DNA from 2 places in the Aromatoleum aromaticum EbN1 genome. Region 1 is predicted to be linked to the other one. Evidence: riboswitches for the same ligand, from Rfam matches in the RefSeq annotation. Region 1 holds a riboswitch; the other holds the start of a gene.

What was found. A riboswitch is a leader RNA that binds a small molecule or an ion and turns the genes downstream of it on or off. The one in region 1 is predicted to bind S-adenosylhomocysteine.
Region 2: another riboswitch for S-adenosylhomocysteine. It lies ahead of metH (methionine synthase); the one in region 1 lies ahead of ahcY (adenosylhomocysteinase).

What each region holds. Positions count from the first base shown of each region.
Region 1 covers NC_006513.1:1,085,765-1,101,536, forward strand. Annotated here, with positions in the region: gene EBN1_RS05195 (FTR1 family iron permease) at 1-220, shown strand, start outside; gene EBN1_RS05200 (4Fe-4S binding protein) at 223-1,608, shown strand; gene infA (translation initiation factor IF-1) at 1,684-1,941, opposite strand; gene EBN1_RS05210 (cold-shock protein) at 2,095-2,301, opposite strand; S-adenosyl-L-homocysteine riboswitch at 2,619-2,684, shown strand; gene ahcY (adenosylhomocysteinase) at 2,759-4,171, shown strand; gene metF (methylenetetrahydrofolate reductase [NAD(P)H]) at 4,183-5,016, shown strand; gene EBN1_RS05225 (cupredoxin domain-containing protein) at 5,069-5,572, shown strand; gene EBN1_RS05230 (hypothetical protein) at 5,790-6,086, opposite strand; gene EBN1_RS05235 (helicase HerA-like domain-containing protein) at 6,194-7,720, opposite strand; gene EBN1_RS05240 (3-oxoadipyl-CoA thiolase) at 7,797-9,005, opposite strand; gene EBN1_RS05245 (3-hydroxyacyl-CoA dehydrogenase) at 9,032-10,552, opposite strand; gene EBN1_RS05250 (enoyl-CoA hydratase) at 10,556-11,326, opposite strand; gene EBN1_RS05255 (IclR family transcriptional regulator) at 11,568-12,371, shown strand; gene EBN1_RS05260 (electron transfer flavoprotein-ubiquinone oxidoreductase) at 12,462-14,114, shown strand; gene EBN1_RS05265 (transferase hexapeptide repeat family protein) at 14,249-14,863, shown strand; gene EBN1_RS05270 (response regulator transcription factor) at 15,023-15,679, opposite strand; gene EBN1_RS05275 (PAS domain-containing sensor histidine kinase) at 15,754-15,772, opposite strand, start outside.
Region 2 covers NC_006513.1:1,894,122-1,909,893, reverse strand. Annotated here, with positions in the region: gene EBN1_RS08990 (PepSY domain-containing protein) at 1-1,181, shown strand, start outside; gene EBN1_RS08985 (FAD:protein FMN transferase) at 1,237-2,151, shown strand; partial or broken gene EBN1_RS08980 (hypothetical protein) at 2,153-2,367, opposite strand; gene EBN1_RS08975 (hypothetical protein) at 2,397-2,894, opposite strand; gene EBN1_RS08970 (PepSY domain-containing protein) at 3,218-3,508, shown strand; gene EBN1_RS08965 (ferredoxin reductase family protein) at 3,597-4,916, shown strand; gene metH (methionine synthase) at 5,038-8,802, opposite strand; S-adenosyl-L-homocysteine riboswitch at 8,891-8,972, opposite strand; gene EBN1_RS08955 (DUF4399 domain-containing protein) at 9,110-9,544, shown strand; gene bamE (outer membrane protein assembly factor BamE domain-containing protein) at 9,637-10,221, opposite strand; gene bamE (outer membrane protein assembly factor BamE domain-containing protein) at 10,222-10,713, opposite strand; gene EBN1_RS08940 (branched-chain amino acid ABC transporter substrate-binding protein) at 10,840-11,952, shown strand; gene EBN1_RS08935 (branched-chain amino acid ABC transporter substrate-binding protein) at 12,160-13,275, shown strand; gene EBN1_RS08930 (branched-chain amino acid ABC transporter permease) at 13,367-14,299, shown strand; gene EBN1_RS08925 (ABC transporter permease subunit) at 14,312-15,412, shown strand; gene EBN1_RS08920 (ABC transporter ATP-binding protein) at 15,409-15,772, shown strand, end outside.

The DNA of each region.
Region 1 (15,772 bases):
TGTCTCGGGTGTCGAACGGCTGATCAACATGGAATGGCTGCCGCCGCTGCTCGAGCCGGTGTGGGACAGCTCCGCGCTGCTTGCCGACGGCAGCACCGCCGGCGGCATCGCCGCGGCATTCGCCGGCTACCGCGCGCAACCGTCGCTGACCGTGCTGATCGCGTGGTTCGGCTACTGGGCGCTGTTCGCATGGTTCGGCCGCCCGCCGCGGAGAACCTGACCATGACGAGCTGCAGTCTGCCCGCAATGCGCCCGCCGCGGCTCGCCCGCCTCGGCAACCTGATGCGCCGTCACCGCAGCTGGATCGTCGGGGTCCAGTGGGCAGTGCTCGTCGCCTACGTTTTCCTCATCGTCACGCCGGCTTTCCTGCCGTTGCCAGAGTCCGGCGCGCACCTGTGGGACAACCTCACGCTGTTCGCGCAGTTCGTGTTCTGGGGCATCTGGTGGCCATTCGTGCTGGTGTCGATGATGCTGATGGGGCGGGTGTGGTGCGGCGTGCTGTGCCCTGAAGGCTTCGTCGCCGAACAGGTATCGCGCGTCGGCCTCGGCCGTCCGGTGCCACGCTGGATCAAGTGGGGCGGCTGGCCGTTCGTCGCGTTCCTCGCGACGACGGTGTATGGGCAGCTTGTCAGCGTGTATGAATACCCCAAAGCCGTGCTGCTCGTGCTTGGCGGTTCGACGGTCGCAGCGGCTGCGGTCGGCCTCGTATACGGCCGCGGCAAGCGCGTGTGGTGCCGGCACCTGTGCCCGGTGAGCGGTGTGTTCGGCCTGCTCGCGCGGCTCGCGCCGGTGCATTTCCGCACCGACCGCGAAGCGTGGCAGGCGCATCCGGCAAAGCGGGTGATCCCGGTCAATTGTGCGCCCCTGGTGGACATCCGCCGCATGGAAAGCGCCTCCGCATGCCACATGTGCGGGCGCTGCAGCGGCCATCGCGACGCGGTGCAGCTGGCCGCCCGCCTGCCCGGCGCCGAAGTCGCGAGCCTGCGCAGCGATGAAACCGATGTCTGGGAAGCACGCCTGCTGGTGTTCGGCGTCATCGGCACTGCGATCGGCGCGTTCCAGTGGTCGGCGTCGCCGTGGTTCGTGCAGGCCAAGCTTGCTGCCGCCGAATGGCTCGTCGAGCGCGACGCTTTCGCGCTGCTCGACAGCGACATTCCGTGGTGGCTGCTGACGCATTACCCCGAAGCAAACGACGTGTTCACGTGGCTCGACGGCCTGATGATTCTCGGCTACATCGGCACGACGGCGCTCGTCATCGGCGGCTGGATCACGCTATGGCTGCGTGCCGCCGGGTGGCTCGTCGGCGAAGCGGGGGCGCACCGGCGGCTCGCCTACGCGCTGATTCCGCTCGGCGGCGTCGGCGTGTTCCTCGGCCTGTCGGCGCTGACCGTCACGCTGCTGAGTGCCGAAGGCGTCGTGCTCGCGAGCCTGCCGCTGGTGCGCGGACTGCTGCTCGCCGTGGCTGCCGGAGCCAGCCTGGTGCTCGGCGCGCTGCAGGTGCAGCGTACGGTATCGTCCGGCATGCGCCGGGCCGCTGCGCTGCTCGCTTTTTGCACCGCCGCCGCAGGCGCGGTTGCGCCGTGGGTGACAATGTTCTTTATCTGGTGAAACGTGGTACGGGCGAGGACAGCAGTCCGCCGCCCCGACGCCTTCAGGCAGCCAGGTCCTGAATGCGGGACGCGATCAGCGTCTGCGCCGCTGCGGACCGAGAGGCCCGCGGCCTTCAAGGTGGCGGAAAGTGATGCGCCCCTTGCTCAGGTCGTAGGGGGAAAGTTCGAGTGAAACCTTGTCGCCGCACAGGATGCGAATATGGTGCTTGCGCATCTTGCCTGCGGAGTAGGCAACGAGGTTATGGCCGTTGTCGAGGGTGACACGGAAACGGGAGTCGGGCAGGACTTCAACTACCATCCCGCTCATTTCGATCAGTTCTTCCTTGGCGATGACGATGTCTCCAAAAAGGAAAGCAGAAAGGGAAAAAGTCCGGCATGTGCCGTGATTTTTCCCTCGCGGAGGCGTTCTTGAAGGAATGCCGCGGTCCCGGCCCCGCATGGGGCCGAAGGCATGGCATTGCTGCCATGCCGCGTCCGGGAACGCTCAGTCAGCCGGACGGATGTTCGACGCCTGCTGGCCCTTCGGACCGGAGGTGACGTCGAAGCTGACGCGCTGGCCTTCGGCCAGGGTCTTGAAACCCTGTCCCTGGATCGCGGAGAAATGCGCGAAAAGATCGTCGCCACCGCTTTCCGGAGTGATGAAACCGAAGCCCTTGGAGTCGTTGAACCACTTTACGGTACCTGTTGCCATGTCTTGAATATCCTGAAGAATGAAGGGACGTGCCCTGAGGTGAGGGCGAAGCTCAAGACGGCAAGGTGATCAGGGAAAGATACCGCAGAAAAGCAGATACTGAACCGGACAACAACGGTGCTACTTGAAGATCGCTGCGGTGCACTGTGGACTGGATCGCCGGGTTTTGCAAACGGAACGAACAGTCTTACATCTGTGCAGCGCCGGATGGATGCTTCGCGCATCTACGGCTCTCGCCGTTCCGGGCCCGTCCGAAAGAGCGTGGCGGCAAACCGAAGCGCTGCTCCACGCGCTGTCGCGGCCAGTTATAATCCCGGCCTGCCGAGGAGCGCTGCGAGACTTCCGTCCCAGGCTCGGCCCTTCAAAAACTGCGCTCACCTTAACCCGTGCCGGGCACGGGGTGACAAGGTGAGCCCACCGCAGCACCCCTTCCCGGCCACACGTTCAAGGAACTCACATGAACTCTGTGGCTGAAAACTTCACTGATTACGTCGTCGCCGACCTCGCGCTCGCCGGCTGGGGCCGCAAGGAAATCCGCATCGCCGAGACCGAGATGCCCGGCCTGATGGCGATCCGCGAGGAGTTCGCCGTCGTGCAGCCGCTCAAGGGTGCACGCATCACCGGGTCGCTGCACATGACGATCCAGACCGCGGTGCTGATCGAGACGCTGACTGCGCTCGGCGCCGAAGTGCGCTGGGCGTCGTGCAACATCTTCTCGACGCAGGACCATGCCGCGGCCGCGATTGCCGCTTCCGGTGTGCCGGTGTTCGCGGTCAAGGGCGAGTCGCTCGCCGACTACTGGGATTACACGCACCGGATCTTCGAGTGGCGGGACGGCGGCTACTCGAACATGATCCTCGACGACGGCGGTGACGCGACGCTGCTGCTGCACTTGGGCGCCCGCGCCGAGAAGGACGTTTCGGTGCTCGCGAAGCCCGGTTCGGAAGAGGAGCGCGTGCTGTTCGCCGCGATCCGCGCGAAGCTCGCGAGCGATCCGACGTGGTATTCGGTGCGGCTTGCCGCGATCCGGGGCGTCACCGAGGAGACGACGACCGGCGTGCATCGCCTGTACCAGATGTTCGAGCGCGGCGAACTGAAGTTCCCGGCGATCAACGTCAATGATTCGGTGACGAAGTCGAAGTTCGACAACCTTTACGGCTGCCGCGAGTCGCTCGTCGACGGCATCAAGCGCGCGACCGACGTGATGGTCGCCGGCAAAGTCGCGGTGGTGTGCGGCTACGGCGACGTCGGCAAGGGCTCGGCGCAAGCGCTGCGCGCGCTGTCGGCCCAAGTGTGGGTCACCGAGATCGACCCGATCTGCGCGCTGCAGGCGGCGATGGAAGGCTACCGCGTCGTGACGATGGACTACGCCGCCGAACATGCTGACATCTTCGTCACCTGCACCGGCAACTATCACGTGATAAGGCACGATCACATGGCGAGGATGAAGGACCAGGCGATTGTCTGCAACATCGGCCACTTCGACAACGAGATCGACGTCGCCAGCATCGAAGGCTACGAGTGGGAAGAGATCAAGCCGCAAGTCGATCACGTGATCTTCCCGGACGGGAAACGGATCATCCTGCTCGCGAAAGGCCGCCTCGTGAATCTCGGTTGCGCAACCGGCCACCCGTCCTACGTGATGAGCTCGTCGTTCGCGAACCAGACGATCGCGCAGATCGAGCTCTTCACGCGCACCGCAGATTATCCGGTGGGCGTGTATACGCTGCCGAAGCACCTCGACGAGAAAGTCGCTCGGCTGCAGCTGAAGAAGCTCAACGCGCAGCTCACCGAACTGCGCCCGGACCAGGCGGCCTACATCGGCGTGCCGGTCGAAGGGCCATACAAGTCGGCCCACTACCGCTACTGACAGGGGCCATCATGCACAGACCCGAACTTTCGATCGAATTCTTCCCGCCGCAGACGCCCGAGGGGGAAGAAAAACTGCGGGCGACGCGCACCGCGCTCGCGGCCCTGAAGCCGACGTTCTTCTCGGTGACGTACGGCGCAGGCGGCTCGACGCGCGAGCGTACGTTCTCGACCGTCAGGGAGATCGCCGCCGACGGCTTCGAAGCCGCGCCGCACCTGTCGTGCATCGGCTCGACGCGCGCCGGCATCCGCGAAATCCTCGACGACTACGCGTCGGCCGGCATCCGGCGCATCGTCGCGCTGCGCGGCGACCTGCCGTCCGGCGTCGGCGATCCCGGCGAGTTCCGCTACGCCAACGAGCTCGTCGAGTTCATCCGCACGGAGACCGGCGACCGCTTCCGCATCGAAGTCGCAGCGTATCCCGAATGGCATCCGCAGGCGAAAAACCCGAAGGACGACCTCACGGCATTCAGGCGCAAAGCCGAGGCCGGCGCCGATTCGGCGATCACGCAGTATTTTTACAACTTCGACGCCTACCTGCATTTCGTCGATCAGGTGCGCGCGATGGGGGTGGAGATCCCGATCGTGCCCGGAATCATGCCGATTGCGAGCTTCTCGAAGCTCGCACGCTTCTCCGATGCGTGCGGCGCCGAGCTGCCGCGCTGGATGCGGCGCAAGTTCGAGGGATACGGCGACGACGCGGACTCGATCCGCGCGTTCGGCCTCGACGTCGTGACGAGCCTGTGCGAGCGCCTGCTCGCCGCCGGCGCCCCTGGTCTGCACTTCTACAGCATGAACCAGGCGGGGCTGACGACGGCGATTTGCGAGCGTCTCAAGCTGGGTTGAAGGGAGGCCTTCCGTTGAAGGCTCGTCGGACGGCAACCGAACGGAGCAAGTAATGAAGATTCGCAACAGTTTCCTGGCCGCTGCCCTCGTAACCGTCTCCCTGCTTTCGGGCGGAGCGGCAATCGCTCACGGAGAGGCGACGCACGCAAGGAACGCGGCACCGGTCAACAAGGAACAGCAGGACTGGGGCATCGCCGGGGACGCGGACGCAGTGACTCGCACGCTCCGGGTGACGATGACCGATCAGATGCGTTTCGACCCGGACCGCATTCAAGTGCGGCTGGGCGAGACGATCCGGTTCGTACACCGCAATGCCGGGAAGATGATGCACGAGATGGTGATCGGAACCAAGTCGGCGCTTGACGAACATGCCGATCTGATGGTGCGGTTCCCGGAAATGGAGCATGACGAGCCGTGGATGACACACGTGGCGCCCGGCGGAAGCGGCGACATCATCTGGACTTTCAATCGGCCGGGCGAGTTTGACTTCGCGTGCCTGATTCCCGGCCATTACCAGGCAGGGATGGTAGGCCGCATCATCGTGTCCGGCGGATGACGGGGCCTGCCCCATACCCCTTGCGGAACCAGCTCGTACCACGCCTGCAGCCAAGTTTGCATATCGGCGGCCTGCTGAGCGGCGATGATCTGCTGGCACAGCGATCGCAACGCTTCGTGGACGGCCTTCGCAGGTTTCAACTTCGAAGCCGGTGATCAAATGCAGCCGTTCGACCCGAGCCTATCGAAAAGCGTCGACACTGTCGCTCGCACGGCAGTTAGCTCATGCCGTGGCGTCGCATCCAGGTGCGGAAATCCTCTTTCGCCGCGGCGCCCCGCAAACGCCCGAGATGCAGCACGAGGTTTTCCACCATCGTGTGCGCGGCTATTGCGGCCATCACTTCCAGCCGTGCTTCGGCAGTCATGCCATGTTCGGCGAGTTTGCGGTCGATGGCGCAGAAGTGCTGAGCCATCAGGCGGCGGGCTTCATGCTCGCCGATGGCGAGGTCGCCGAAGTCGATGCGGTCTTCGGCCTCGATCTCGGCAATCAATGATTCAACGGATTGGGGCGTCATCGCGGACCTCCAGCTGACAATGGGTGGCGATTGGACCTGCGCCACCCCTCATCAGTGCCCGCCGACGCGTCATCCGTCTGCGACAGGCGACCCGTGCACGCGCAAAATCAGCGCTTGCGGCTGCTCCCGCCGAACAGCGAGCCGAGCACGCCGCGCACGATCTGCCGACCGACCGAACTGCCGATCGTGCGCGCGACGGTTTTCGCCGCGATATCGACGAGCCCGTCGCGCTTGCCGCCGCGTGGGCCGGTCGAACCGAACAGGATGTCGCCCATGCCGCCCATCAGGCCGCCTGACCCCCAACCTTCCGCGGGACCGGACCCGGAAGCCTGGGCTGCATCGGCCGCAGTCGCGGCAGCCACCTGCGCCCGCAGCAATTCGTATGCGGACTCGCGGTCGAGCAGTTTCTCGTAATGACCGTACAGCACCGAGCTGCGGATCGCCTGGCTGCGCTCGTCGGCGGTCAGCGGGCCGAGCCGCGACCCGGGCGCGATGACGGAGGCGCGTTCGACGATTTCGGGACGGCCTTTTTCGTCGAGGAAGGACACCAAGGCTTCGCCGACACCCAGCTCGGTGATCGCCGTTGCGGCGTCGAACGCCGGGTTCGCGCGCATCGTCTCGGCTGCGGTCTTGACCGCTTTCTGGTCGCGCGGCGTGAAAGCACGCAACGCGTGCTGGACGCGGTTGCCGAGTTGGCCGAGCACGGACTCGGGCACGTCGAGCGGGTTCTGGGTGACGAAATACACGCCGACGCCTTTCGAGCGGATCAGCCGCACGACCTGCTCGACCTTGTCGACGAGGGCCTTCGGTGCGTCGTCGAACAACAGGTGCGCTTCGTCGAAGAAGAACACCAGCTTCGGCCGGTCGAGGTCGCCGACTTCGGGCAGCTGCTCGAAAAGCTCCGCGAGCATCCACAGCAGGAAAGTCGAATACAGCGCCGGCGAGTGGTACAGCTTGTCGGCAGCGAGCACGTTGATGACCCCGCGGCCCTCGGCGTCAGTCTGCATCAGATCGGCGAGGTCGAGCATCGGCTCGCCGAAGAACCGGTCGCCGCCCTGCTCCTCGAGCGCCAGGAGACCACGCTGGATCGCACCGATCGACGCTGCCGAGACGTTGCCGTATTCGGTCGTGAAGGCTTTCGCGTTGTCGCCGACGTGGCGGATCATCGCGCGCAAGTCCTTGAGATCGAGCAGCAGCAGACCGTTGTCGTCGGCGATGCGGAACACCAGTTGCAGCACGCCGGACTGCGTGTCGTTGAGGTTCAAGAGGCGCGCGAGCAGCAGCGGCCCCATGTCGGACACCGTTGCGCGCACCGGGTGGCCGGACTCGCCGAACACGTCCCAGAACACCACGGTGTTGGCGCGCGGCGTGTAGTCGGTGATGCCGATCGCAGCGAGCCGCTGCAGCAGCTTGTCGCTTGCGACGCCTGGCGCCCCGATGCCCGACAGGTCACCCTTGATGTCGGCGACGAACACCGGCACGCCGATGCCCGCGAAGGATTCGGCCATCTTCTGCAGCGTCACCGTCTTCCCGGTCCCGGTCGCGCCGGCGACGAGGCCGTGCCGGTTGGCGAGACGCGGCAGCAGGTTGATGTCCTTGTTCCCGGCGCGGGCGATCAAGAGCGGCTCGACCATGGCGAAATCCTCGATGGATGAATTCGCCCGAGTTTAGCAGGATGCCGGGGCGCAGGCCCCGGGCATCCTGCGGCGATCACGTCGGAACGCGTTCGATGACCAGCGCGATGCCGTGGCCGACGCCGATGCACAGGCTGACGACCGCGTAGCGCCCGCCGCGGCGCTCGAGTTCGCGCGCCGCCGACAGCGCGATGCGCGCACCGGACGCGCCGAGCGGATGGCCGATCGCGATCGCGCCGCCGTTCGGATTGACGCGCGGATCGTCGAACGCAACGTCGAGCAGCTTCAGGCAGCTGAGCACCTGCGACGCGAACGCTTCGTTGAGCTCGATGACGTCCATGTCCTTGAGCGTCAGTCCGGCGCGCGCGAGCGCCTTCGGGATCGCGTAGGCCGGCCCCACGCCCATGATGCGAGGCTCGACGCCGGCGACCGCGCCGCCGAGGATGCGTGCCATCGGCGCTGCGCCGGCCCGCTCGCCTGCTGCGCGGCTACCGACGATCAGCGCGGCCGCGCCGTCGTTGATGCCTGAAGCGTTGCCGGCGGTGACGACGCCGTCGGCGAACAGCGGCTTCAGTTTCGCGAGCGACTCGTACGTCGATCCGGGCCGCGGGTGCTCGTCCTCGGCGACGACCAGCGGCGGTGTCTTGCGCCCGGTCGGCACCGAGATCGGAAGGATCTCGCCCGCATAAAAACCGGCTTCTTTCGCCGCCGCGTATTTCGCCTGCGACGCAGCGGCGAAGCGATCCGCGGCGTCCCGCGTGATGCCGAACTCGGCAGCGACGTTGTCGCCGGTCTCCGGCATGCTGTCGTTGCCGTACTCTTCGACGAGGCGCGGATTCGGGAAGCGCGCGCCGATCGTCGTGTCGAACACCTTGAAATCACGGCTGTACGCGGATTCGGCCTTCGCGACGACGAAAGGCGCACGGCTCATGCTTTCGACGCCACCGGCAACGTACAGATCGCCTTCGCCGCAGGTCACTGCGCGCGCGCTGTCGAGCACTGCGGCAAGCCCGCTGCCGCACAGGCGGTTGATCGTCTGGCCGGCGACCGTCACCGGCAGGCCGGCGAGCAGCGCCGCGTGGCGGGCGACGTTGCGCGAATCCTCTCCGCCCTGGGCAGCGCAACCGAGGATCACGTCCTCGACGTCGGCGCCCTGGAACGGCGAGCGGGCGAGCACTTCGCGGATCACGGTCGCGACGAGGTCGTCGGGGCGGACTGCGGCGAGCTTGCCGGCGTGGCGGCCGATCGGGGAGCGCAGGCCGGCGTAGATGTAAGCGTCGAGCATCAATAGTCCTTGTAGGAAAAACAGGTTCAGTTTTCGGGAGTCAGCAGCGACACGCCGAGGCGTGCGCGCCGGATCAGCCACGGACTCGGGCGGTAGCGCGGGTCGCGGTAGAAATCGTGGAGCCGCTCGAGGATCGTCAGCACCGTCGCGGCGCCGAGCGCGTCGCCCAGCGCGAGCGGGCCTTTCGGGTAGCCGAGGCCAAGCCGGACCGCGCAGTCGATGTCGTCGGGAGTGGCAATGCGCTGCTGCGCGATATCGCAGCCGATATTGACGATCATCGCGACGACGCGCTGCGCGACGAAGCCCGGGCTGTCGTGGATCACCGAAACCATGGTGTCTTCGCCCGCGAGCGCGGCCCACGCGGCATCACGCGCGTCGGGCGTCGTCAGCGGGTTCGTCATCAGCGTCAGGTGCCCGTCGAGAAACAGCGGATCGAGCGCGAGCGTGCGCGACGGATCGAGATCTTCGGCGAGCGCAGTCGTCGTGGTGTCGTTGCCGACCGGCAGCACGAGGCACACCGAGCTGTCGCCCGGACGCTCGCCGTAATCGATCGGGATGCCGCGCCCGGCGAGCAGCGTCAGCACGCGCGCGTGCCGGACCGGATCGCTCGGGCTGACCCAGATCGGCGTCTGCGTCAGCGCCGGCACCTCCGGCGTCGCGACCGGCTCGGCCCGGCCGTTCGTGTACGTATAGAAGCCGCGCCCGCTCTTGCGCCCGAGCAGCCCCGCGGCGAGGCGCGTGCGCGTCAGCGGCGACGGACGGAAACGCGGCTCCTGGTAATACTGCGCGTAGATCGACTCCATGACCGGGTGCGAGACGTCGAGTCCGGTCAGGTCGAGGAGCTCGCACGGTCCCATGCGGAAACCGGCGGCTTCGCGCAGGATCGCATCGACTGCCGGGACTTCGGCAATGCCTTCGCCGAGGACGCGCAGCGCTTCGGTCAGATAGCCGCGCCCGGCGTGATTGACGATGAAGCCCGGCGTGTCCTTCGCGCGCACCGGCGTGTGCCCCATGCGCCGCGCGAGCGCCGTCAGCGCTTCGCCGGCCCACGGCGCGGTCAAGGCGCCGTCGATGACTTCGACGATCTTCATCAGCGGCACGGGGCTGAAGAAATGGAAGCCGGCGACGCGTTCAGGCACGCGGCAGCCGGCGGCGATCGCCGTCACCGACAGCGACGACGTGTTCGTCGCGAGCAGGCATGCGTCGGGGACGATCGTTTCGAGGTCGCGGAACAGCTGGCGCTTGGCGTCGAGATCCTCGACGATCGCCTCGACGACGATCTCGCAGTCGGCAAGATCCTGCGGCGTATCGGCGATGTGCAGGCGCGCGACCGCGGCCTGCGCGTCGTCGGCGCCGAGCTTGCCTTTCTCGGCGAGCTTCGCGAGCATCTGCGCGACCGCATCACACGCTTCAGCCGCCGCGCGCGGGCGGCTGTCGAAAAGCCGCACCTGCACGCCGCCCTGCACGGCAATCTGCGCGATACCGCGGCCCATCAGGCCGGTGCCGACGACTCCGAGAGTCAGGTTCTGGCGTGTCGCGTCGAGCATGATTCACCTTCCTTCAAAGTTGGCTTTCCGTTTCTCGAGGAAGGCCTGCATGCCTTCCTTCTGGTCCCGGCTCGCGAACAGCAATTGGAATGCCTTGCGCTCGAGCATCAGCGCCGTCTCGAGCGAAGCGTCCTGGCCGGCGATCAGCACTTCCTTGATCTGCGCGATCGCCAGCGGCGGCAGCGCGGCGATCTGGGCGGCAAGCTCAACGGCGTGCGCCTGCACGTCCGCGTCGGCGACGACTTCGCTCGCCAGGCCCATTTCCAGCGCGTCGCGGCCGTTTACCGGCTGCCCGGTGAGGACCATCTTCATCGCCTTGAACTTGCCGACTGCGCGGGTGAGCCGCTGCGTGCCGCCCGCGCCGGGCATGATGCCGACTTTCACTTCCGGCTGGCAGAACGATGCGGATTCGCCTGCGACGATGATGTCGGCATGCATCGCAAGTTCGCAGCCGCCGCCCCAGGCGTAGCCGTTGACCGCGGCGATCACCGGCTTGGGGCAGCTCGCGATCGCCTGCCACAGGCGATGGGTGTGGCGCAGCATCATGTCGATCGCCCCGGCATCGGCCATCGCGCGGATGTCCGCTCCCGCGGCGAAGAACTTGTCGCCGCCCGTCAGGACGATGCAGCGCACGTCCGGGTCCTGCCCGAACGCGGTGAAATGCGTGGCGAGCTGCTGCCGGACTTCCTGGTTCAGCGCATTGCGGGCGTCGGGCCGGTTCAGGCGCAGCAGCACGATGCCGGGCCCCGGGCGCTCGATGAGGACTTCGTCCATGGTCTTCCCCTTTTTGTTTCGCTGTGCGAACGATACGTTTGCACAACACGTTAAATGAACGATACGGTCTTTGCCGTCCGGTGTAAATACTGCGCCGAGAACGGGCACACCGCACTCGCCGTAGTGTTTCGCTGTGCGAATCATAGTGCCGCATTTGCATTGACACGTGCGAATTCGCCATGCCACCATGCCGACGGAAAACGAAACTGAAAACCGCCACGCGGAACCCCTGGGACTTCTTATGGATGACGACATCCAGGTATTTGCCGACGACGAGGAAAGCAAGGACCGCCAGTTCGTCAACGCGCTCGCGCGCGGCCTCGAGCTGCTGCGCTGCTTTCGCCCCGGCGACACCGAACTGAGCAACGCCGAACTCGCGCGCCGCACCGGCCTGCCGAAGCCGACCATTTCACGGCTCACCCATACGCTGACCAAGCTCGGCTACCTCGGTTTTTCCGAGAGCCGCGGCACCTATCGTCTCGCTGCCGGCGTGCTCGCGCTCGGCTACGCGCTGCTGTCGAACCTCGACGTGCGCAAAGTCGCGCGGCCGTACATGGAAGAGCTGTCCGAGTACGCGCAGGTGTCGGTGTCGATCGGCGCACGCGACCGCCTGAGCATCGTCTATATCGAGAGCTGCCGCAGCAGCGCGAACGTCACGCTGCGCCTCGATGTCGGCTCGCGCATCCCGCTCGCAACTTCCGCGGTCGGGCGCGCGCTGCTGTGCGGCCTGCCGCAGGGCGAGCGCGACTACCTGATGGATCACATCCGCCTGCGCGACGAGGAAAACTGGCCGCGCGTCAAAGCCGGCATCGAGCAGGCGCTGCGCGACTACCACGAGCGCGGCTTCGTCGTGTCCGCTGGCGACTGGCAGAAGGACGTCCACGCGGTCGGCGTGCCGATGACCGGCGTCGACGGCGAGCGCGCGATGGCGTTCAACTGCGGCGGCCCGGCTTTCCTGCTGTCGCGCGAGCGGCTCATCGGCGAGGTCGGCCCGCGTCTCGTCGAGCTCGTGCACAAGGTGGAAGCCGATCTCGGGCGCGCCTGAAACACGCGCCTGAAACATTCTCGGATCGAGTCGTTCCGCCCTGCAAATCGGGGCGGAACGCGACGAAATACAGCCTGTGGAGATGCAAAGATGAGTCGTGAAGCAATGGAATTCGACGTCGTGATCGTCGGCGGCGGCCCGGCCGGGCTGTCCGCGGCGATCCGCCTGAAGCAGCTCGCCGCGGACGCTGGCAGCGAGCTGTCGATCTGCGTCATCGAGAAAGGCTCGGAAGTCGGCGCGCACATCCTGTCGGGCGCGGTGATGGACCCGCGCGCGCTCGCCGAGCTTTTTCCCGACTGGCAGGCGCTCGGCGCGCCGCTAAAAGCCGCGGTCACCGAAGACCGCTTCCTGCTGCTCGGTGACACCGGCGGGCGGCAGCTGCCGAACGCGCTGCTGCCCCAATGTTTCCACAACCACGGCAATTACGTCGTCAGCCTCGGCAACGTGTGCCGCTGGCTCGCGACGCAGGCCGAAGCGCTCGGCGTCGACGTCTATGCCGGCTTCGCCGGGGCCGAGATCCTGTACGACGCCGAAGGCCGCGTGACGGGTGTTGCGACCGGCGACATGGGACGGCTGAAGGACGGCTCGGAAGGCCCAAACTTCCAACCGGGCATGGAGCTGCAGGCGAAATACACGCTGTTCGCCGAAGGCTGCCGCGGCCACCTCGGCAAGCAGCTCGAGGCGAAGTTCGACCTGCGCCGCGACTGCGATCCGCAGACCTACGGCATCGGCATCAAGGAGCTGTGGGAACTCAAGCCCGAACGCCACCGCCAGGGCCTCGTGATCCACACCGGCGGCTGGCCGCTCGAGCCGGACACCTACGGCGGTGGCTTCCTGTACCACATGGAAGACAACCTGGTGTCGGTCGGCTTCGTCGTCGGCCTCGGCTACCGCAACCCGCACCTGTCGCCGTTCGACGAGATGCAGCGACTCAAGACTCACCCGCTGCTGAAGGATTTCTTCGCCGGGGCGCGTCGCGTCGCGTACGGGGCGCGCGCGATCGCGGCCGGCGGCCTGCAGTCGATGCCGAAGCTGGTGTTCCCGGGGGGAGCGCTGATCGGCGACGACGCGGGCTTCCTCAACGCGAGCCGCATCAAGGGTTCGCACTGCGCGATCAAGTCCGGCGCGCTCGCCGCGGAAGCCTGTTTCGCCGCGCTCGCGACGGGCCGCACGCACGACGAGCTCACCGCCTACCCCGAAGCGTTCCGTGCGAGCTGGCTGTACGACGAACTGCACAAGGCGCGCAACTTCAAGCCGTGGATGAGCAAAGGCCTGAAGACGGGCTCGTTGATGTTCGGCATTGACCAGATCGTGCTGCGCGGGCGCGCGCCGTGGACGCTGAAGAACAGCGCCGACCACGGCAAGCTGCGACCTGCGGCCGAAACTGCGCCGATCGTCTATCCGAAGCCGGACGGCGTGCTGACGTTCGACCGGCTGTCGTCGGTGTTCATCTCGAACACGAACCACGAGGAAGACCAGCCCTGCCACCTGACGCTGGGCGATGCCGCGGTGCCGATCGCCGTGAACCTCGCGCAGTTCGACGCGCCGGAGCAACGCTACTGCCCGGCCGGCGTCTACGAGATCGTGCGCGACGCGGACGCCTCATCTGCCAGCAGCGCGCGGCTGCAGATCAACGCGCAGAACTGCCTGCACTGCAAGACCTGCGACATCAAGGATCCGACGCAGAACATCACGTGGGTCGTGCCGCAGGGCGGCGAAGGACCGAACTACCCGAACATGTGAGCGCCATCGCGGCTGCCGGCAACCGCGTTCGCGGACCGGCGCCGCCCGCCGCGCGTGTCGTGATGCCGTGCCATCCCGACCCCGCGCCATCCGACCCATTTCGCCCGCACGAGCGCGGGCAGCAAGGAGACAGCATGAAACCGCCCCGCGTCTATGCCATCGACGGCGTCGTCCCGGTCGTCGACCCGAGCGCCTATGTCCACCCCTCCGCCGTGCTGATCGGCGACGTCATCGTCGGCCCCGGCTGCTATGTCGGCCCGTGCGCGAGCCTGCGCGGCGACTTCGGCCGGCTGATCCTGATGGCCGGCGTCAACGTCCAGGACACCTGCGTCATCCACAGCTTTCCGGACCACGACACGGTGATCAACGAGAACGGCCACATCGGCCACGGCGCAGTGCTGCACTGCTGCACGATCGGGCGCAACGCGCTCGTCGGCATGAACGCCGTCGTCATGGACAACGCGGTCGTCGGCGAGAACGCGTTCGTCGCCGCGTGCAGCTTCGTCAAGGCCGGCATGCAGGTGCCGCCGGCCACCCTCGTCGCCGGCACGCCGGCCAAAGTCGTCCGCCCGCTGACCGAACAGGAAATGGCGTGGAAAGTCCAGGGCACCGGCATCTACCAGAACCTCACCCGCCGCTGCCTCGCGACGATGGTCGAGACCGACGCACTCGCGGCGGTCGAGGCCGACCGCAAGCGCATCGTGATGCCGGAAATTGTCCCGCTGAGCGAGCAGAAACAGCGCAGCTGACGGAGCGGCTCACGAGAGCCGAAGTCTCTTTTGCCCGCGAGCCGCAGGCAAAGGAGACGCTATCCTTCGCCGAAAGAAATATGCTGCTTCAGGAAGGGGTGACCACTCCGTTACACACTGGGCAGAATCTCGCCGACTTCCTGCCTCGCTCCGAAAGCCTTACTTTCCCGGACGGGAAAGCCATCTACAGTCGCGGCAATGGCTGCTCGTGAGCATCGCCAGTTGAATCAGCTCACCCAATGATTTGACCCCGAGCTTGCTCATCAGCCGACCCCGATGCGCCTCCACGGTCTTATGGCTGATCCCCAGAATTCGTGCAACTTCCTTGCTGCTGTTCCCACCGACAACCAGATCGAGAATTTCCTTCTCTCTCTGTGAAAGGCTTTCGAGGCAGTCGCGATATTTGAGCTTCTCGCTTTGCTTGCCCATCGCCTCCTTGCTCAGCGTCAGCGCCGCATTGACCGCGTCGAGCAGATCCTGATTGCGGTAAGGTTTCTGCAGAAAGTCGATGGCACCTTTCTTGATCGCTTGCGCCCCGATCTGCGCATCGCCGTATGCCGAAAGAAAAATGATCGGCAGGCTGAACCCTCGTGCGCAAAGTGCCTCCTGAAGTTGCAAACCGCTCAGCGCCTGCATCCGGACATCGAGAATGAGACAGCCATAGGAACAGGAAATATCGGCGTCGAGAAACGCCTGCGCCGAGTCGTACATTTTCACATCGAGCGCAATCGAGCTGAGCAACCAGTTCAGGGAATGCCGAACCGACTCTTCGTCGTCGACGACGAACACGGTCGGCAAAGTATCTTCCACCTGCATCGACTCCTCCTTTGTTCATTACCGGCGCCGCGGACGAAGGCTCTTCGGCCTCCATGCCTGCACCGGATCTCCTCCTACATCGGCAAGGTAAAT
Region 2 (15,772 bases), 810 kb from region 1:
TTGCAAATGTGCTGCACGAGGCCTTGAGGCAGGCCGGTCTCCGTGTACATACGGCGCCGATGAATCAACTGGCGTCGGAGTATCGCTCTGCCGAACGGCTTTTCATCCTTACGTCGACTTATGGTGACGGTGACGCCCCGAGTTCAGCGAATCAGTTTCTCACGCGGCTGGCGAAGGCGAAGGTCAATCCGAAACTGGGCTTCGTCGTGCTGGGTTTCGGTGACCGACAGTTTCCCCAGTTCTGCAAGTTTGCCAAGGATACCGAAGCTGCGCTGGTCGCCCGCGGCTGGCGACCGTTACTTGCGCTCGAGACGATCGATCGGCAATCGACTCAGGCATTCGCTCGCTGGGGTAATAAGCTCGGCCGGTTGATCGGTCGGGAACTGACCTTACTGCATACGCCGAAGCGCCCGCGGACGGATTCCTTTCAGCTGGTTGAGCGAATCGACTACGGCGAACAGGTCGATGCGCCAACCAGCATACTGCGCTTCACTGCAGTCGCCCGAAGCGACACCATGGGCCGACTGATCGGCTTGTTCGGAGGTAACCGCTTGCCGTATTTCGAAGCGGGCGATCTGGTCGGCATTTTGCCTCCTGGCAGTCCCATACCACGGTTCTATTCGCTTGCCACTGGGTCGAGTGACGGCGTTCTGGAAATCTGCGTGCGCAGACATCCCGAAGGCTTATGTTCCCGATTTCTTCACGGTTTAAAAGTGGGCGACCGCATCGATGGTTTTATTCAGCTTCATCCGGACTTTCGTCCCGCGTCCGGTAAAGCTCCGGTGATTCTTATCGGTGCGGGTACCGGAATCGGGCCATTGGCCGGGTTCATCCGCCACAACGAAGGCAAACACCCGATGTATCTCTATTGGGGCGGGCGCGACCCGGCCTCCGATTTTCTCTATGAGCCCGAACTTAATCAGTATTTGGCGGATGGCCGGCTGACCCAGCTGCATGCCGCTTTTTCGCGAGTTCAGGACGGGGCTTATGTCCAGGAACGGATTGTTGATGACGCCACGCAAATGCGCCAACTGATCGAAAGCGGAGCACAGGTGCTCGTCTGTGGAAGTCGTGCGATGGCGAACAGCATCATCAAGGTGCTGGACGAAATTCTGGCACCCCTTAATCTGGATGTGAGCACGCTGAAAATGCAGGGACGCTTCCGTGAAGATGTCTTCTGAAAGACAGGATCCCTGTTCCATTGGCTTGCAACGCTATAATTTTAGCGGAGCGACCATGGGCACGCGATATAGCGCTGTTTTTTTTGCCGAAGCGGGACGCGACGAATCAGCCCTTGCCGCACGTTTGTTTGCGGCAGTCAACAAGGTGGACCAACAGATGTCCACCTGGAAACCCGACTCCGACCTGAGCCGCCTTAACGCGAGCCCGCTGCAGCAATGGGTTGAGGTACCTGAAGAACTCGTTGCCGTGCTCGCGACTTCCCTGGGCGTGAGCCGGCAGTCTCATGGCGCGTTTGATATCGGTGTCGGGGCACTGGTCAACGCCTGGGGTTTCGGTCCCGGCACGCCCCAACCGGATGCACACCAGATCAGCATGCTGAAGAAACAAGCGTATCAACCCGCATGCAACGTGGTGGACATCGATGACGCGAATAACCGGGTGCGCAAGCGAGCGGCCATCACGCTGGATCTTTCGGGAATTGCCAAAGGCTTCGGCGTGGACGAGATGGCCCGCTGTCTCGACAGCTTCGGGATCACGAGTTATCTCGTCGGTATTGATGGCGAAATGCGGGCGCGCGGCCTGAAGCCCGATGGGCGAGCGTGGGCAATCGCTGTGGAAAAGCCTGTTCGAGGTGTACGTGAAGCGATGGGGGTGATGGAATTCACCGATGCCGCCATCGCAACCTCAGGGGATTACCGTCACTGGGTCCAGATTGCAGACACGTACTATGCCCACACCATGAACCCTTCGCTTGGGAGCCCTTCGCGTACCCGGGTCGCGGCAGTCACTGTAGTGGCGACAACCTGCATGCTCGCCGATGCGTGGGCCACCGCACTGCTGGTGCTCGGCGAAGATGCGGGGGCTCAACTCGCACAGGAAAGAAATATGAATGTTTTGTTCGTGCTGCGTGATGGCGAAGGATTTCAGGAGATCTCCATTGTCGACGGGCAGCGCGAATTGCAGGTTTAGATCATACACAACCCATCGCCTCCGGGTTTCGTAGCACCTGTATGGTGGTCGCCACATCCATGACACGCTGCAAACTGAGCCAGATCGTCTTCACGCCGGGCTCGCCGTCGCCCTTTCGCGCGACGCCCTCGTCGGGGGCGAGATCCTGCGCATTGGTCACGAGCAGGAGCTTGCCGTCCATGAGTTCGGCCAGTCCGCGACCGTCTCGTCGATCTCACACCCATGATGGCGCCGCCTCTCTGTCCCTACCTCGGGGAGACTTCGCGTGGTTCATCGAGTCTTTGCCAGCCGGGATGGTCGAATAGATCTCCGTAGAGATTCAGCGCCTGGACGACCCGCAGCAGTCCAAGCCGTTGCGCTGCGACGGGTCGCCCTTTCCTCATCAACTCCGCGCCGTCGGCGATCTCGACAAGGATCATGTGGAGGTGACGACCGGACACGTCCGGGGTCGTGCAACAGGCGATCAATTGAGTGGTTCGCGCGGCCAAGGTCCCGCCAAGGTCCGCAAGACGCTCTTCCGCGATCCCGCCATCCGCTCCTTGGGTGACGTTTGCATCGATGGCCGCATGGAGACCGTCCATTGCCTGGCGCACCGCGGCGTCCGTACGCCAACGTTGGCTCGTGCCTTCAGGCTGCACCGCCCCGTCGTAGCTCGAGCCCTCCCGCAAGGCGGCGGGCGCTACAGGTGCCACGATCAGTGCGATCGCGGCCGCGGCAGCGATGGCAACAACACTCGAGGTCATGGCGTCTCCTGGCTGGGTGGAATCGGTTCCCCACGCTACGCCGCCTTTGCTGAACAGGGGATGAATTGCGCCCGCGGCGGCTCCATCATCAGTCGTCAGTCGCGCGTGCATGACGCGTGTACGAGGAGGAGCGGTCTGCATCGTTGGAAATTCAGCGCGCAAATAGGATGGCACGGCAGTCCGGCCTTACGTGCGCCGGGATTTCTTCTCCAGTACAGATTTCGTTCCCCGCCGATTTTCACGTCGCGCGCCGTTCAGCATTGATTCATGTCTGTTTCCACAGAATGCGTTCCATGCCATCCCGGCATGAAAGGAGAACAGCCATGAAACTTCATCATCTCATCGTCGCCGCTTCCAGCGTGCTGATGGGCACCGCCGCTTTCGCCGGCCCGACCTGCACCGAAACCCCAGAAAGCAGCTGGATGCCGCAAACGACCATGCTCCGGAAGCTCGTCGACGCCGGCTACACGCTCGAGCGCTTCCAAGTCACCAAGGGGAATTGCTACGAGCTATACGGCACGGACAAGGACGGCAACAAGGTCGAGATCTACCACAACCCGGTCGACGGCAGTGTCGTCGAGTCGAAGACGAAGACGAAGACGAAGAAGTCTTGAGCCAAGGCCATGTACGGTCTGAGCTCCATCCATCACCTGAGCTGAGCGCTCGGGTCGCCAGCCATCCCCCACCCGCCGGAGAACGCGCATGATTCCTACACTGACTGCATTAATCGCCATTGTTGCCGGCGTCTGGGGCTGGGACCTTGCCGTGAACGGGGCGGGCTCGGGATCAATGCCCTGGGTCGTCTACGAACAGGGGCTCTACCTGAGCGGTCTGCTCGCGATTGCAATGATGTCGCTGGCGATGGTGATGGCGACGCGACCGCCCGGAGTCGAGCGCCTGCTCGGGGGCATGGACCGCGCTTACCGACTGCACAAGTGGGCGGGCATTCTGGCCGCCGGCTTCGCCTCGTTGCATTGGCTGCTGGAGATGTCCGACGACCTGATCGAGGAGCGGTACGGTGAAGCCGGCCGCACATCCGACGAGAACGTCTCGGGCGTGCTCGATACGCTCCGGGATACCGGGGAGGAGCTCGGCGAGTTCGCGATCTACCTCGTCCTCGCGATGATCGTCCTGGCGCTGTGGAAGCGCTTTCCATACAAATTCTGGCGACACATTCACCGCGCGATGCCGGTGCTGTACCTGATGCTCGCCTTCCATGCCGCCGTGCTGGCGCCGACGGCTTACTGGAGCGAGCCCGCCGGATTGCTGCTTGCAGGGGCGTTGTCGGCCGGCACGCTTGCCGCCGTCTGGTCCCTGGCTGGCCGCATCGGTCGCGGTCGGCAAGCGCATGGCGTCGTGACCGCGGTGGCATCGCCCGCCCCGGATGTGACCGAAGTCGTTTGTCGCCTCGACGGGAATTGGCGCGGCCACCACGCGGGGCAGTTCGCATTCGTGACTTTCAATCGCATCGAGGGCGCGCATCCCTTCACGATCGCCAGCGCCGACCAGGGCGACCATAGCGTGGGGTTCCAGATCAAGGCGCTGGGCGACTACACGCGTGAGCTCTCGCGCCGCATCGCGGTCGGGCAGGCCGTCACCGTCGAAGGTCCGTATGGGCGCTTCGAGCTGGCGCGTCAGGACCGCAAGGCGAGGCAGATCTGGGTCGCCGGGGGAATCGGCATCACGCCCTTCCTCGCCTGGCTGGACGCGCTTCGGGCAAATCCCGCCGCAGCGCCGGTCGCCGACCTGCACTACTGCACTCGCGCCGGCTCGGACGATCCTTTCGTCGGGCGACTGGAAACGCTGTGCCGAGACCTGCCGTCAGTCACGCTGCATGTTCACGATACCGCTCGGCATGGCGTCCTGACGGCGGAGAGGCTGGCGACCTTGCACGACTGCCGGCAGCGCGCCGAAGTGTGGTTCTGCGGCCCGCGGGCGTTTGCCGAGCAGCTTCGCAACGGCCTCGCGCGGGCCTGGCTCGGCCACTTGCGCTTCCATCAGGAAGCATTCGACATGCGCTGAAGCGCGCGAAGTGGCTCGCCGACCACGGACCGCTTCGCGCTTCGGTCGAAGCGAGCAGCGTGGGCGACCCACGCGCTCGTTCAGCGCGCGAGCCCGCTGTCGCCCGGCCTGCCGGCGATCCTCACAGCAACGGCGCGAGCCACCGCGCGGCCTCGTCCACAGCCATCCCGGTGCGCTCCGCCCAGTCCTCGAGCTGGTCGCGGCCGATCTTCGAGATCGCGAAGTAGCGCGCCTGCGGGTGGGAGAAGTAGAAGCCACTGACCGACGCAGCCGGGCTCATCGCGCACGACTCGGTGAGCGTCATGCCGGTGTTGCGGGGGACGTCGAGGAGTTCGAACAGGCCGCGCTTCGCGGTGTGGTCGGGGCAGGCGGGGTAGCCGGGCGCAGGTCGGATGCCGCGGTACTGCTCGCGGATCAGCGCTTCGCCGCCGAGGGCTTCGTCGGCGGCGAAGCCCCAGTGTTCCTTGCGCACGCGCTCGTGCAGCCATTCGGCGCAGGCTTCGGCGAGGCGGTCGGCGAGGCTTTTGAGCATGATCGCGCGGTAGTCGTCGTGCGCTTCGTGGAATTCGGCGAGTTTCTGCTCGATGCCGAGGCCGGCAGTGACGGCGAACGCGCCGGCGTAGTCCGCGACGCCCGAGTCCTTCGGCGCGACGAAGTCGGCAAGGCAGTAATGCGGCTTGTCGGCCGGCCGCTCGTGCTGCTGGCGCAGGCCGTGCCACACCATCAGCGCGGCCGAGCGCGTCTCGTCGCCGTAGAACGCGATGTCGTCGCCGTCGCTGTTGGCCGGGAACAGGCCGAACACCGCCCGAGCGCGCAGCCAGCTCTCTGCAACGATGTCTTCGAGCATCGCGCGCCCGTCCGCGAAGACATTGCGCGCGGCCTCGCCGACGATCTCGTCGTCGAGGATTTTCGGGAAGCTCCCCGACAGGTCCCAGGTCTGGAAGAACGGCCCCCAGTCGATGTAATCGACGAGCGACGCGAGCGGCACGTCGACGGCGTGAACACCAAAGACAGTGGGCTTCGGCGGCACGTAGCCTTTCGCCGCGGCTGCGGTCCGCCCCCCGTTTTCCCCGATCTCCTCGCCTGCGACCGGCGCGACCGGCGCCCAATCAGTGCGGAACGCGTTCGCGCGCGCCGCTTCCAGGCTCACGAGCTGCACGCCTTTCTTGTTCGCGTGCTGCGCACGGATCTTGTCGTAATCGGCGACGACCTGGGCCTTGAATTCGTCGGCGCCGCCTTCGGAGAGCAGCGCGGTGACGACGCCGACCGCGCGCGACGCGTCGGGTACGTAGACGACCGGGCCGGTGTAGTGCGGCGCGATCTTGATCGCGGTGTGCGCGCGGCTCGTCGTCGCGCCGCCAATCAATAACGGCATCGGCTTGCCGTCGGCGAAGCCCTGACGTTGCATTTCGGCGGCGACATGGCCCATTTCCTCGAGCGACGGAGTGATCAGGCCGGAGACGCCGACCGCCTGCGCGCCGTGTTCGCGCGCGGCGTTGAGGATCTTCTCGGCCGGCACCATCACGCCGAGGTCGATGACCTCGTAGCCGTTGCAGCCAAGCACGACGCCGACGATGTTCTTGCCGATGTCGTGCACGTCACCTTTCACCGTCGCGACGACGATGCGGCCTTTCGACGTCGCGCCGGTGCGCAGCTTCTCGGCCTCGATGTACGGGATCAAGTGCGCGACCGCCTGCTTCATCACGCGCGCGGACTTGACGACCTGCGGCAGGAACATCTTGCCGGCGCCGAAAAGGTCGCCGACGACGTTCATGCCGGCCATCAGTGGCCCTTCGATGACCGACAACGGCGGCTTTCCCGCAGCCTCGAGCTTCGCGCGCACTTCCTCGGTGTCGGCGACGACGAAGTCGGTGATGCCTTTCACCAACGCGTGCGACAGCCGCTCCTCGACCGACAGCGCGCGCCACGAGAGATCCGGCCCGGCGTTCTTCGCGCGGCCTTCCTTGACGCTCTGCGCAAGCTCGACGAGCGCTTCGCCGGCACCCGGCTTGCGATTGAGCACCACGTCCTCGACCTTGTCGCGCAGCACCGGGTCGAGGTCGTCATAGACGCCCAACTGCCCGGCATTGACGATGCCCATCGACAGGCCGGCCCGGATCGCGTGGAACAGGAACACCGTGTGGATGGCCTCCCTCACCGCGTCGTTGCCGCGGAAGCTGAAAGATACGTTCGACACGCCGCCCGACGTCTTGGCAAAAGGCAGGTTCGCCTTGATCCACGCAACCGCATTGATGAAATCGACCGCGTAGTTGTCGTGCTCCTCGATGCCGGTCGCGATCGCGAAGATGTTCGGGTCGAAGATGATGTCCTCCGGCGGGAAGCCCATGCCCGTCAGAAGTTCGTAGGCCCGGGTGCAGATGCCCGTCTTGCGTTCGTAAGTGTCGGCCTGGCCCTTCTCGTCGAAGGCCATCACGATCACCGCTGCGCCGTACTGCCGGCACAGCCGCGCCTGGCGCAGGAACTCGGCTTCGCCTTCCTTCATCGAGATCGAGTTGACGACGCCCTTGCCCTGGATGCACTTCAGACCCGCCTCGATGACGCTCCACTTCGACGAGTCGAGCATGATCGGCACGCGCGAGATGTCCGGCTCGGACGCGATGAGCTTGCAGAACCGCTCCATCGCCGCCTGCGAATCGAGCATCGCCTCGTCCATGTTGATGTCGATGACCTGGGCGCCGTTTTCGACCTGCTGGCGCGCCACTGCGAGCGCGTCGTCGAAGCGGCCTTCGAGGATCATCCGCGCGAACGCTTTCGAGCCGGTGACGTTGGTGCGCTCGCCGACGTTCACGAACAGGCTGTCGGCGCCGACGTTGAACGGTTCGAGGCCCGACAGGCGCAGCTTCTTCTCGATGTCCGGCCCTTGGCGTGGCGCGAGGTTGGCGACGACCTGCGCGATCGCCGCGATATGCTCGGGCGTCGTGCCACAGCACCCGCCGACGATGTTGACGAGGCCGGCTTCGGCCCACTCGCGGATCGCCGTCGCGAGCGCTTCGGGCGTCTCGTCGTAGCCGGTCGGCGACAGCGGATTCGGCAGACCGGCATTCGGGTGCGCCGAGACGTGGGTGTCGCAAACGGTCGACAACTCCTCGACGTACTGGCGCAGCTCCTTTGCGCCGAGCGCGCAGTTCAGGCCGAACGAGATCGGCTGCGCGTGCGCGAGCGAATTCCAGAACGCTTCCGCAGTCTGGCCCGACAGCGTGCGACCGGACGCGTCGGTGATCGTGCCGGAGATCATCACCGGCACGCGGCGCCCCAGTTCGGCGAACAGCTTCTCGACCGCGAATACCGCCGCCTTCGCGTTCAGCGTATCGAAGATCGTCTCGATCAGCAGCAGGTCCGCACCGCCTTCGAGCAGTCCGCGCGCCGAGTCGAAATAGTCGTCGACGAGCGCGTCGAACGTGACGTTGCGAAAGCCCGGATCATTGACGTCGGGCGAAATCGACAGCGTTCGCGATGTCGGTCCGAGCACGCCGGCGCAAAAGCGCGGCTTGTCCGGATTCTTCGCCGTGTATTCGTCGCACAGTTCGCGCACGAGGCGGCTGCCTGCGACGTTGATCTCGTACGCGCAGTCGGCCAGGCCGTATTCGGCCTGTGACACGCGCGTGCCGTTGAAAGTGTTCGTCTCGATGATGTCCGCGCCGGCGTCGAGATAGGCGCGGTGGATGCCCGCGACAACGTCGGGCCGGGTCAGCACCAGCAGGTCGTTGTTGCCTTTCAGGTCCTTCGGGTGATCTCGGAACCTTTCGCCGCGGTAATCCGGCTCGCCGAGCTTGTGCTGCTGGATCATCGTGCCCATCGCGCCGTCGAGGATCAGGATGCGCTGGGCGAGGAGAGTGCGGAGTTCTTCGGTGCGGTCGGCTTGCATGGGGAGTACCTCGCTCGTGCGGTTCAGGCACCGGGCAGAGGCCGCAACAAGCGCGCAAAAGCAAACGGCGCGGCAAACCCCGGTGGATGGTTTGCGAGCGCCGTTGTTCGGTTGCTGAGCCTGGCCCCGGCAGTCACAGCCCGTCGCGGGTCGCAGCGCTCCTCAGCAAGGGATGAATCTTAGGGAATTTGCCGGCCAATGCCAAGGCGTGATCGTCTGCCGCGGACGCGATGCGCTGGTGCCCAGCAAACGCTCCGTGGAGCAACTAGGATGAAATCCCCTGCAGACGAACCGCCGGAGAACCGCCATGAAAAGAATTCTTTCCCTTGCCATTCTTGCCGCTGCCACAACGCTGTCGCCGCTTGCGGCGGCGGCCGATCGCGCTTATTTCATCGCGCCCGCCGACGGTGCAGCGGTGCCCGAGGAATTCACGGTGAAGATGGGCGTCGAGGGCATGCGCGTGCAGCCTGCGGGCCAGCCCGCCGAAGGCACCGGGCATCATCACCTCATCGTCGATGGCAAGCCGGTCGAAGCCGGCAAACCAGTGCCGACCGATGCCACGCACCTGCATTTCGGCAAGGGCCAGACGGAAACCACGCTCAAGCTCCCACCCGGAAAGCACACGCTGACGCTCCAGTTCGCCGACGGCCTCCACCAGTCGTACGGACCCGGACTCAGCGATACGATCAGCGTCCACGTGAATAGTCCCCTGGCCGACACGCCACCAGTGCTCGAACCGTAGGAGGCGGGGTGGCGACGGACCGCCGGCGCGGTGCAAAAAGCATCAGCCGGTGGTCCGGCTGCCCGGTCCGCCCGCGGCCACGGTCCGCTGCCTCACCACGGATGCCACGGGTAGCCGTGCCAGCCGAAGCCCCAGTAGGGCGACCGGTACGAAAACGGATAGCCGTACGGGTAGCGATAGGAATACGGGTACCAAGGGCCGGACACTATGCCGTCGCGGGGATAAACGTAAGTGCGGCTCGTGCGCACGACCTTGCCGTCGATGAAATGCACGTTGAACAGCGTCGCGACGCCGGGACCGTCGTTGTAGACATTCCAGTCCCACACCTCTTCGCCGCTGAGCTTGAACACCTGCACCGAGCGGTGCGTGCCGAGCAGGCGCGACACTTCGTCCTGCGTCATGCCCGGCTTGACCCGGGCGAGATTCTCGTCGGAGAGCGCGTCGTACTGGTCGATCACGACGCCGCTCGCGTCGACGGTCACCATCAGCGCGCGATGGCCATACGGCTGCGTCGAGTATTCCAGCGTCGTCGTGCCGTCGCCGTTGTCCCAGCGCCGCGTCGGTTCGCCGTGCACGGCGAACGCCTCGGCTTCGGTCGTCAGTGGGCGCGGTGGGGCGAAGGCCGCGCAGCCGGAGAGGATCAGCAGCGCGAGCAGCGCGAGGATGCGGGATGCCATTCAGCCTCCTCGATATTCGGTGTTCCGGCTCGTCTTCGCGACGCGCCCGTCGCTGTTGAAATGCACCGTGAAGAATGTCGTATCGCTCGAAGGCGGTGGCGGCTCGATGCGCCAGTTCCACACGGTCTCCTTGCTCAGCTCGAAGTACTGGCGCGACGCCGGCTTGCCCAGCACGCGGCGCACTTCGTTGCCGGTCATGCCACGTTGGATGCGCGCGAAGCCCGTTTCGTTCAACACCTGGTCGACGCTGCGCAGCACGTTGTCGGGGCCGATCGTGATCATGTAGCACTTCGTGCCCTCGGGCTGGCGCGAGTATTCCCACGTCACCGAGCCGTCGTCGTTCTGCCACTCCATGCCGGGAGGGCCGAAGCGGTCGCGCACATCCATCGCCGTGGACACGCCGGGCTTGAGTTCCTGCAAGTTGAAATAATCGCACGCGGGCAGGCCGATCGCCGCGAGCACGCTGCACAGGAGCAGTAAAAAGCGCTTCATGGACTGGTTTCTCCCCGATGCCGGACGGCTCCGATGGCTATCGTGCCGTGGGCTAGAATCGCATCATGCCGGCGTGCAAATCAAGTCGCGGCCGCTGGTGACCTGCACCCATCCGGGAGGAGCCTCATGAAAAGGACATTGCTCGCACTCGCACTGGTCGGCTTCGGTTGTTCGGCCCTTGCCCAGACGTCAGTGAAGATCGGTCACGCCGGGCCGCTGACCGGTCCCATTTCCCACATCGGCAAGGACGGCGAAAACGGCGCGCGCCTCGCGATCGACGACGCCAATGCGAAAGGCATCACGATCGGCGGCCGGAAAGTGCAGTTCGAGCTCGTCGGCGAGGACGACCAGGCCGATCCGCGCGTCGCGACGACGGTCGCGCAGCGCCTCGCCGACACCGGCGTCAAGGGCGTCGTCGGCCACGTCACGTCGGGAGCATCGATTCCCGCGTCGCGCATCTACGAACAGGCCGGCATACCGATGATCACGCCGTCATCGACGAACCCGAAGCTCACGCTGCAGGGATACGAAGTCACGTTCCGCGTCATCGCGAACGACCTGCAGCAGGGCGCGGCAATGGCCAGGCATGCGGCGCAGAGCCTGCAGGTCGGCAAGGTCGCGATCATCGACGACCGTACCGCGTACGGGCAGGGGCTCGCCGACGCGTTCGCCGACAGCCTGAAGCAGCATGGCGTGCAGGTCGTCGGGCGCGAATTCACGACCGACAAGGCGACCGACTTCACCGCGATCCTGACGAAAATCAAGGGCAGGCAGCCGGACGCGCTGTTCTTCGGCGGCATGGACGCGCAGGCCGCGCCGATGCTGCGCCAGATGAGGCAGCTCGGCATCGGCGCGCGCTTCCTCGGCGGCGACGGCGTGTGCACCAGCGAAATGATCAAGCTCGCCGGCGAGGCGATGAGCGCCGACACGTACTGCACGCAGGCCGGCATCCCGATGGCGAAAATGCCCGGCGGCGCGCAGTTCAACGAGCGTTTCAAGGAGCGCTTCAAGACCGACGTGCAGCTGTATGCCCCTTACAGCTACGACGCGACGATGGCGCTGATCGAGGCGATGAAGACGGCTGGCTCGGCCGAGCCGCAGAAATACCTGCCGGCGCTGCAGAAGCTCGACATGCAGGGCATCACCGGCACCATTGCGTTCGACCGGAACGGCGACATCCGCGACGGCGGGGTCACGATGTACCGCTTCAGCGACGGCAAGTGGGAAGCGCTGAACTGAGCGCGCGACCTTGACGCCCCGCGGCTGCCGTTCAGCGGGGCGAAATTCCGCCGCGCGGGACGCAACCGGCTCACCATGGCGTCATTACCGGGCAGTATAGTGGCGCTTTCCGGAGTGTCCGACGCGCAGCTGCCGAGGGCGCGGGCGAGGGCGACGTGACACGCGGCGCATCGGCCCGGTTTCCCGATTTTCACTGGAGGGGCAAGCATGAAGAGAAGCGTTGTTGCACTCGCAGTCCTGGGGCTCGGCCTGTCGCTGGCCCATGCGCAGGAAACCGTCGTCAGGCTCGGCAGCGTCGCCCCGCTGACCGGCACGATCTCCCACCTCGGCAAGGACAACGAGAACGGCGCGAGGCTCGCGATCGAGGACGCGAACGCGAAAGGCGTGACGATCGACGGCAAGAAAGTCAGGTTCGAACTGCTCGGCGAGGACGACCAGGCCGACCCGCGCACCGGCACGACCGTCGCGCAGCGCCTCGTCGATGCCGACGTCAAGGGCGTCGTCGGCCACCTGAATTCGGGCACGACGATTCCGGCGTCGCGCATCTACAACCAGGCCGGCGTGCCGATGGTATCGCCGTCCGCGACGAACCCGACGCTGACCCGCCAAGGCTACCCGGGCGTGTTCCGCACGATCGCCAACGACGTGCAGCAAGGAGGCATGCTCGGCAAGTTCATCGTCGGCTCGCTCGGCGCGAAGACCATCGCGATCATCGACGACCGCACCGCGTACGGCCAGGGCCTCGCCGACGAGACCGAAAAAGCGGTCAAGGCCGCCGGCGGCAAAGTCGTCGCGCGCGAATTCACCACCGACAAGGCGACCGACTTCAACGCGATCCTGACCAAGATCCGCGGCGTCAAGCCGGACGCGATCTTCTTCGGCGGCATGGACGCGCAGGCCGGCCCGATGCTGCGCCAGTTGAAGCAACTCGGCATCGAAGCGAAGTTCGTCACCGGCGACGGCGGCTGCAGCCCGGAGATGATCAAGCTCGCCGGCGACGCGATCAACGCCACCACCTACTGCTCGATGCCCGGCCTGGCGATCGACAAGATGCCGGGCGGGCCGGAGTTCCGCACCCGCTACAAGGCACGCTTCAACACCGACGTGCAGATCTATTCACCGTACGCCTACGACGCCGCGACGGCGATCATCCGGGCGATGCAGGCGGCCGATTCGGCCGAGCCGTCGAAGTACCTGCCGGCGCTGAAGAAATCGAACTTCCAGGGCGTCATCGGCACGGTCGCGTTCGACGACAAGGGCGACATCAAGGAAGGCGCGGTGACGATGTACCAGTACAGGAACGGCGCGTGGTCGCCGATGTGAGACTCGCCGAGAGGTGACGGCGCACGGCCGGAACCGGGGCGCGACAGAGGTGATCGCGCTCCGCAGTCGCCCCGGCATCACAAGGGTAACGATGGAAATCTTCCTGCAGCAGCTCGTCAACGGCCTGGTCGTCGGCAGCGTCTATGCGCTCGTCGCGCTCGGCTACACGATGGTCTACGGCATCCTCGGCCTGATCAACTTCGCCCACGGCGACCTCGTCATGGTCGGCGCGATGACCGCGCTGCAGACGATGCTGTTCCTGATGGGCGCAGCGCCCGGGATGTCGCCGCTCGCGATGCTGACGCTGTCGCTCGCCGTCGCGATTCCCGTATGCATGCTCCTCGGCTACACGATGGAGCGCCTCGCGTACCGGCGGCTGAGGAACGCCCCGCGGCTGGCGCCGTTGATCACCGCGATCGGCATGTCGTTCCTGCTGCAGACGATCGCGATGATGCTGTGGGGACGCAATTACCACACTTTCCCGCAGCTCGTCTCGACCGTGCCGCTGCAGCCGGTCGCGGGCGTGTTCGTCACACCGATCCAGGTGACGATCGTCGTCGGCTCGGCGCTCATCATGGCCGCGCTGATCGTGCTCGTGACGAAGACCCGGCTTGGCCGGGCGATGCGCGCGACGGCCGAGAACCACCGCGTCGCGGCGCTGATGGGCGTGGACACGAACCTCATCATCGCGCTGACTTTCGTCATCGGCGCGGCACTCGCCGCAGTCGCGGGCGTGATGTACGCGAGCAACTACGGCATCGCGCACTACGGCATGGGTTTCATGCCGGGGCTGAAGGCCTTCACCGCCGCGGTGCTCGGCGGCATCGGCAACCTCGGCGGCGCGATGCTCGGCGGCATCGTGCTCGGCCTCGTCGAATCCTTCGGCGCCGGCTACATCGAGCACATGACGTTCGGCCTGCTGAATTCGTCCTACCAGGACATCTTCGCGTTCATCATCCTCGGCCTCGTGCTCATCTTCCGGCCCACCGGCCTGCTCGGTGAACGCGTGTCCGACCGCGCCTGAACGGGGAACCCGATGAACGAGCTTGCTTCGGCCGTCCCCTGGCTCGGCAGCCGCAACCCGCAGGCGGCGCGCTGGCTGATCGTCATCGTCGCGATCGCCGCGCCGCTCGTCGCGGTGCTGTTCGGCCGCACCTGGGTGCGCGTGCTCGACTTCGCGCTGCTGTACGTGATGCTCGCGCTCGGCCTGAACCTCGTCGTCGGCTTCGCCGGCCTCCTCGACCTCGGCTACATCGCGTTCTACGCGGTCGGCGCCTACACTGCCGCTTTCCTCGCGTCGCCGCATTTCGGCGTGCACCTGCCGTTCTGGATCGTGCTGCCGGTCGCAGCCGGCTTTGCCGCGCTGGCCGGGATCATGCTCGGCTTCCCGGTGCTGCGATTGCGCGGCGACTACCTCGCGATCGTCACGCTCGGCTTCGGCGAGATCGTGCGCATTTTCCTGAACAACCTGAATTATCCGGTCAACATCACGAACGGGCCGCAGGGCATCAACGCGCTCGACCCGCTCGTGCTGTTCGGTTGGGACCTGTCGCGCAACCTCGAGATCACCGAGAACCTGTCGATCAACTCGCTGTTCCTGTACTACTACTTCTTCCTCGCCTGCGTCGCGGGCTCGATCGTGTTCATCCAGCGCTTGCAGGTGTCACGCGTCGGGCGCGCGTGGGCGGCGATGCGCGACGATGAGCTCGCCGCCAAGGCGATCGGCATCAACACGCGCAACCTGAAGCTGCTTGCGTTCTCGCTCGGCGCGACCTTCGGCGGCGTCGCCGGCGAGCTGTTCGGCGCATTCCAGGGCTTCGTGTCGCCGGAATCCTTCTCGCTGATGGAATCGATCGCGGTGCTGACGATGGTGGTGTTCGGCGGCATGGGCAACGTCGCCGGCGCGATCGCAGGCGCCTTGATCCTGTCGGCGCTGCCCGAGATCCTGCGCCACCTCGCGGTGCCGGTGCAGCAGACGCTGTTCGGCACCGTGCTGCTCGACCCCGAAGTGCTGCGCATGCTGCTCTTGTCGCTGGCGATGATCCTGATGATGCTGCTCAAGCCCGCCGGCCTGATCCCGGCGAACGCGCGCTACTCCCACGTCGAACACCTGAAACGCCACGGGGTGTCGCGATGATCACGCTGCTCGAAGCCCGCGGTATCGACAAGCGCTTCGGCGGCCTGAAAGCACTGTCGGACGTGTCGCTGACGATCGGCAAGGGAGAGATCTACGGCCTGATCGGCCCGAACGGTGCAGGCAAGACGACGCTCTTCAACGTGCTGACGGGCGCCTACGCTCCCGACGGTGGCGAATTCGTGTTCAACGGCACCGCATTGCCTTCGGCCAAGCCCCATCTCGTCGTCGCGCAGGGCATCGCGCGCACCTTCCAGAACATCCGCCTGTTCCGCGATCTCACCGCGCTCGAGAACGTCATGGCCGGGCACCACATCCGCACGAAAGCGACGATCTGGGGAATCCTCACTCAGAACAAGCGCA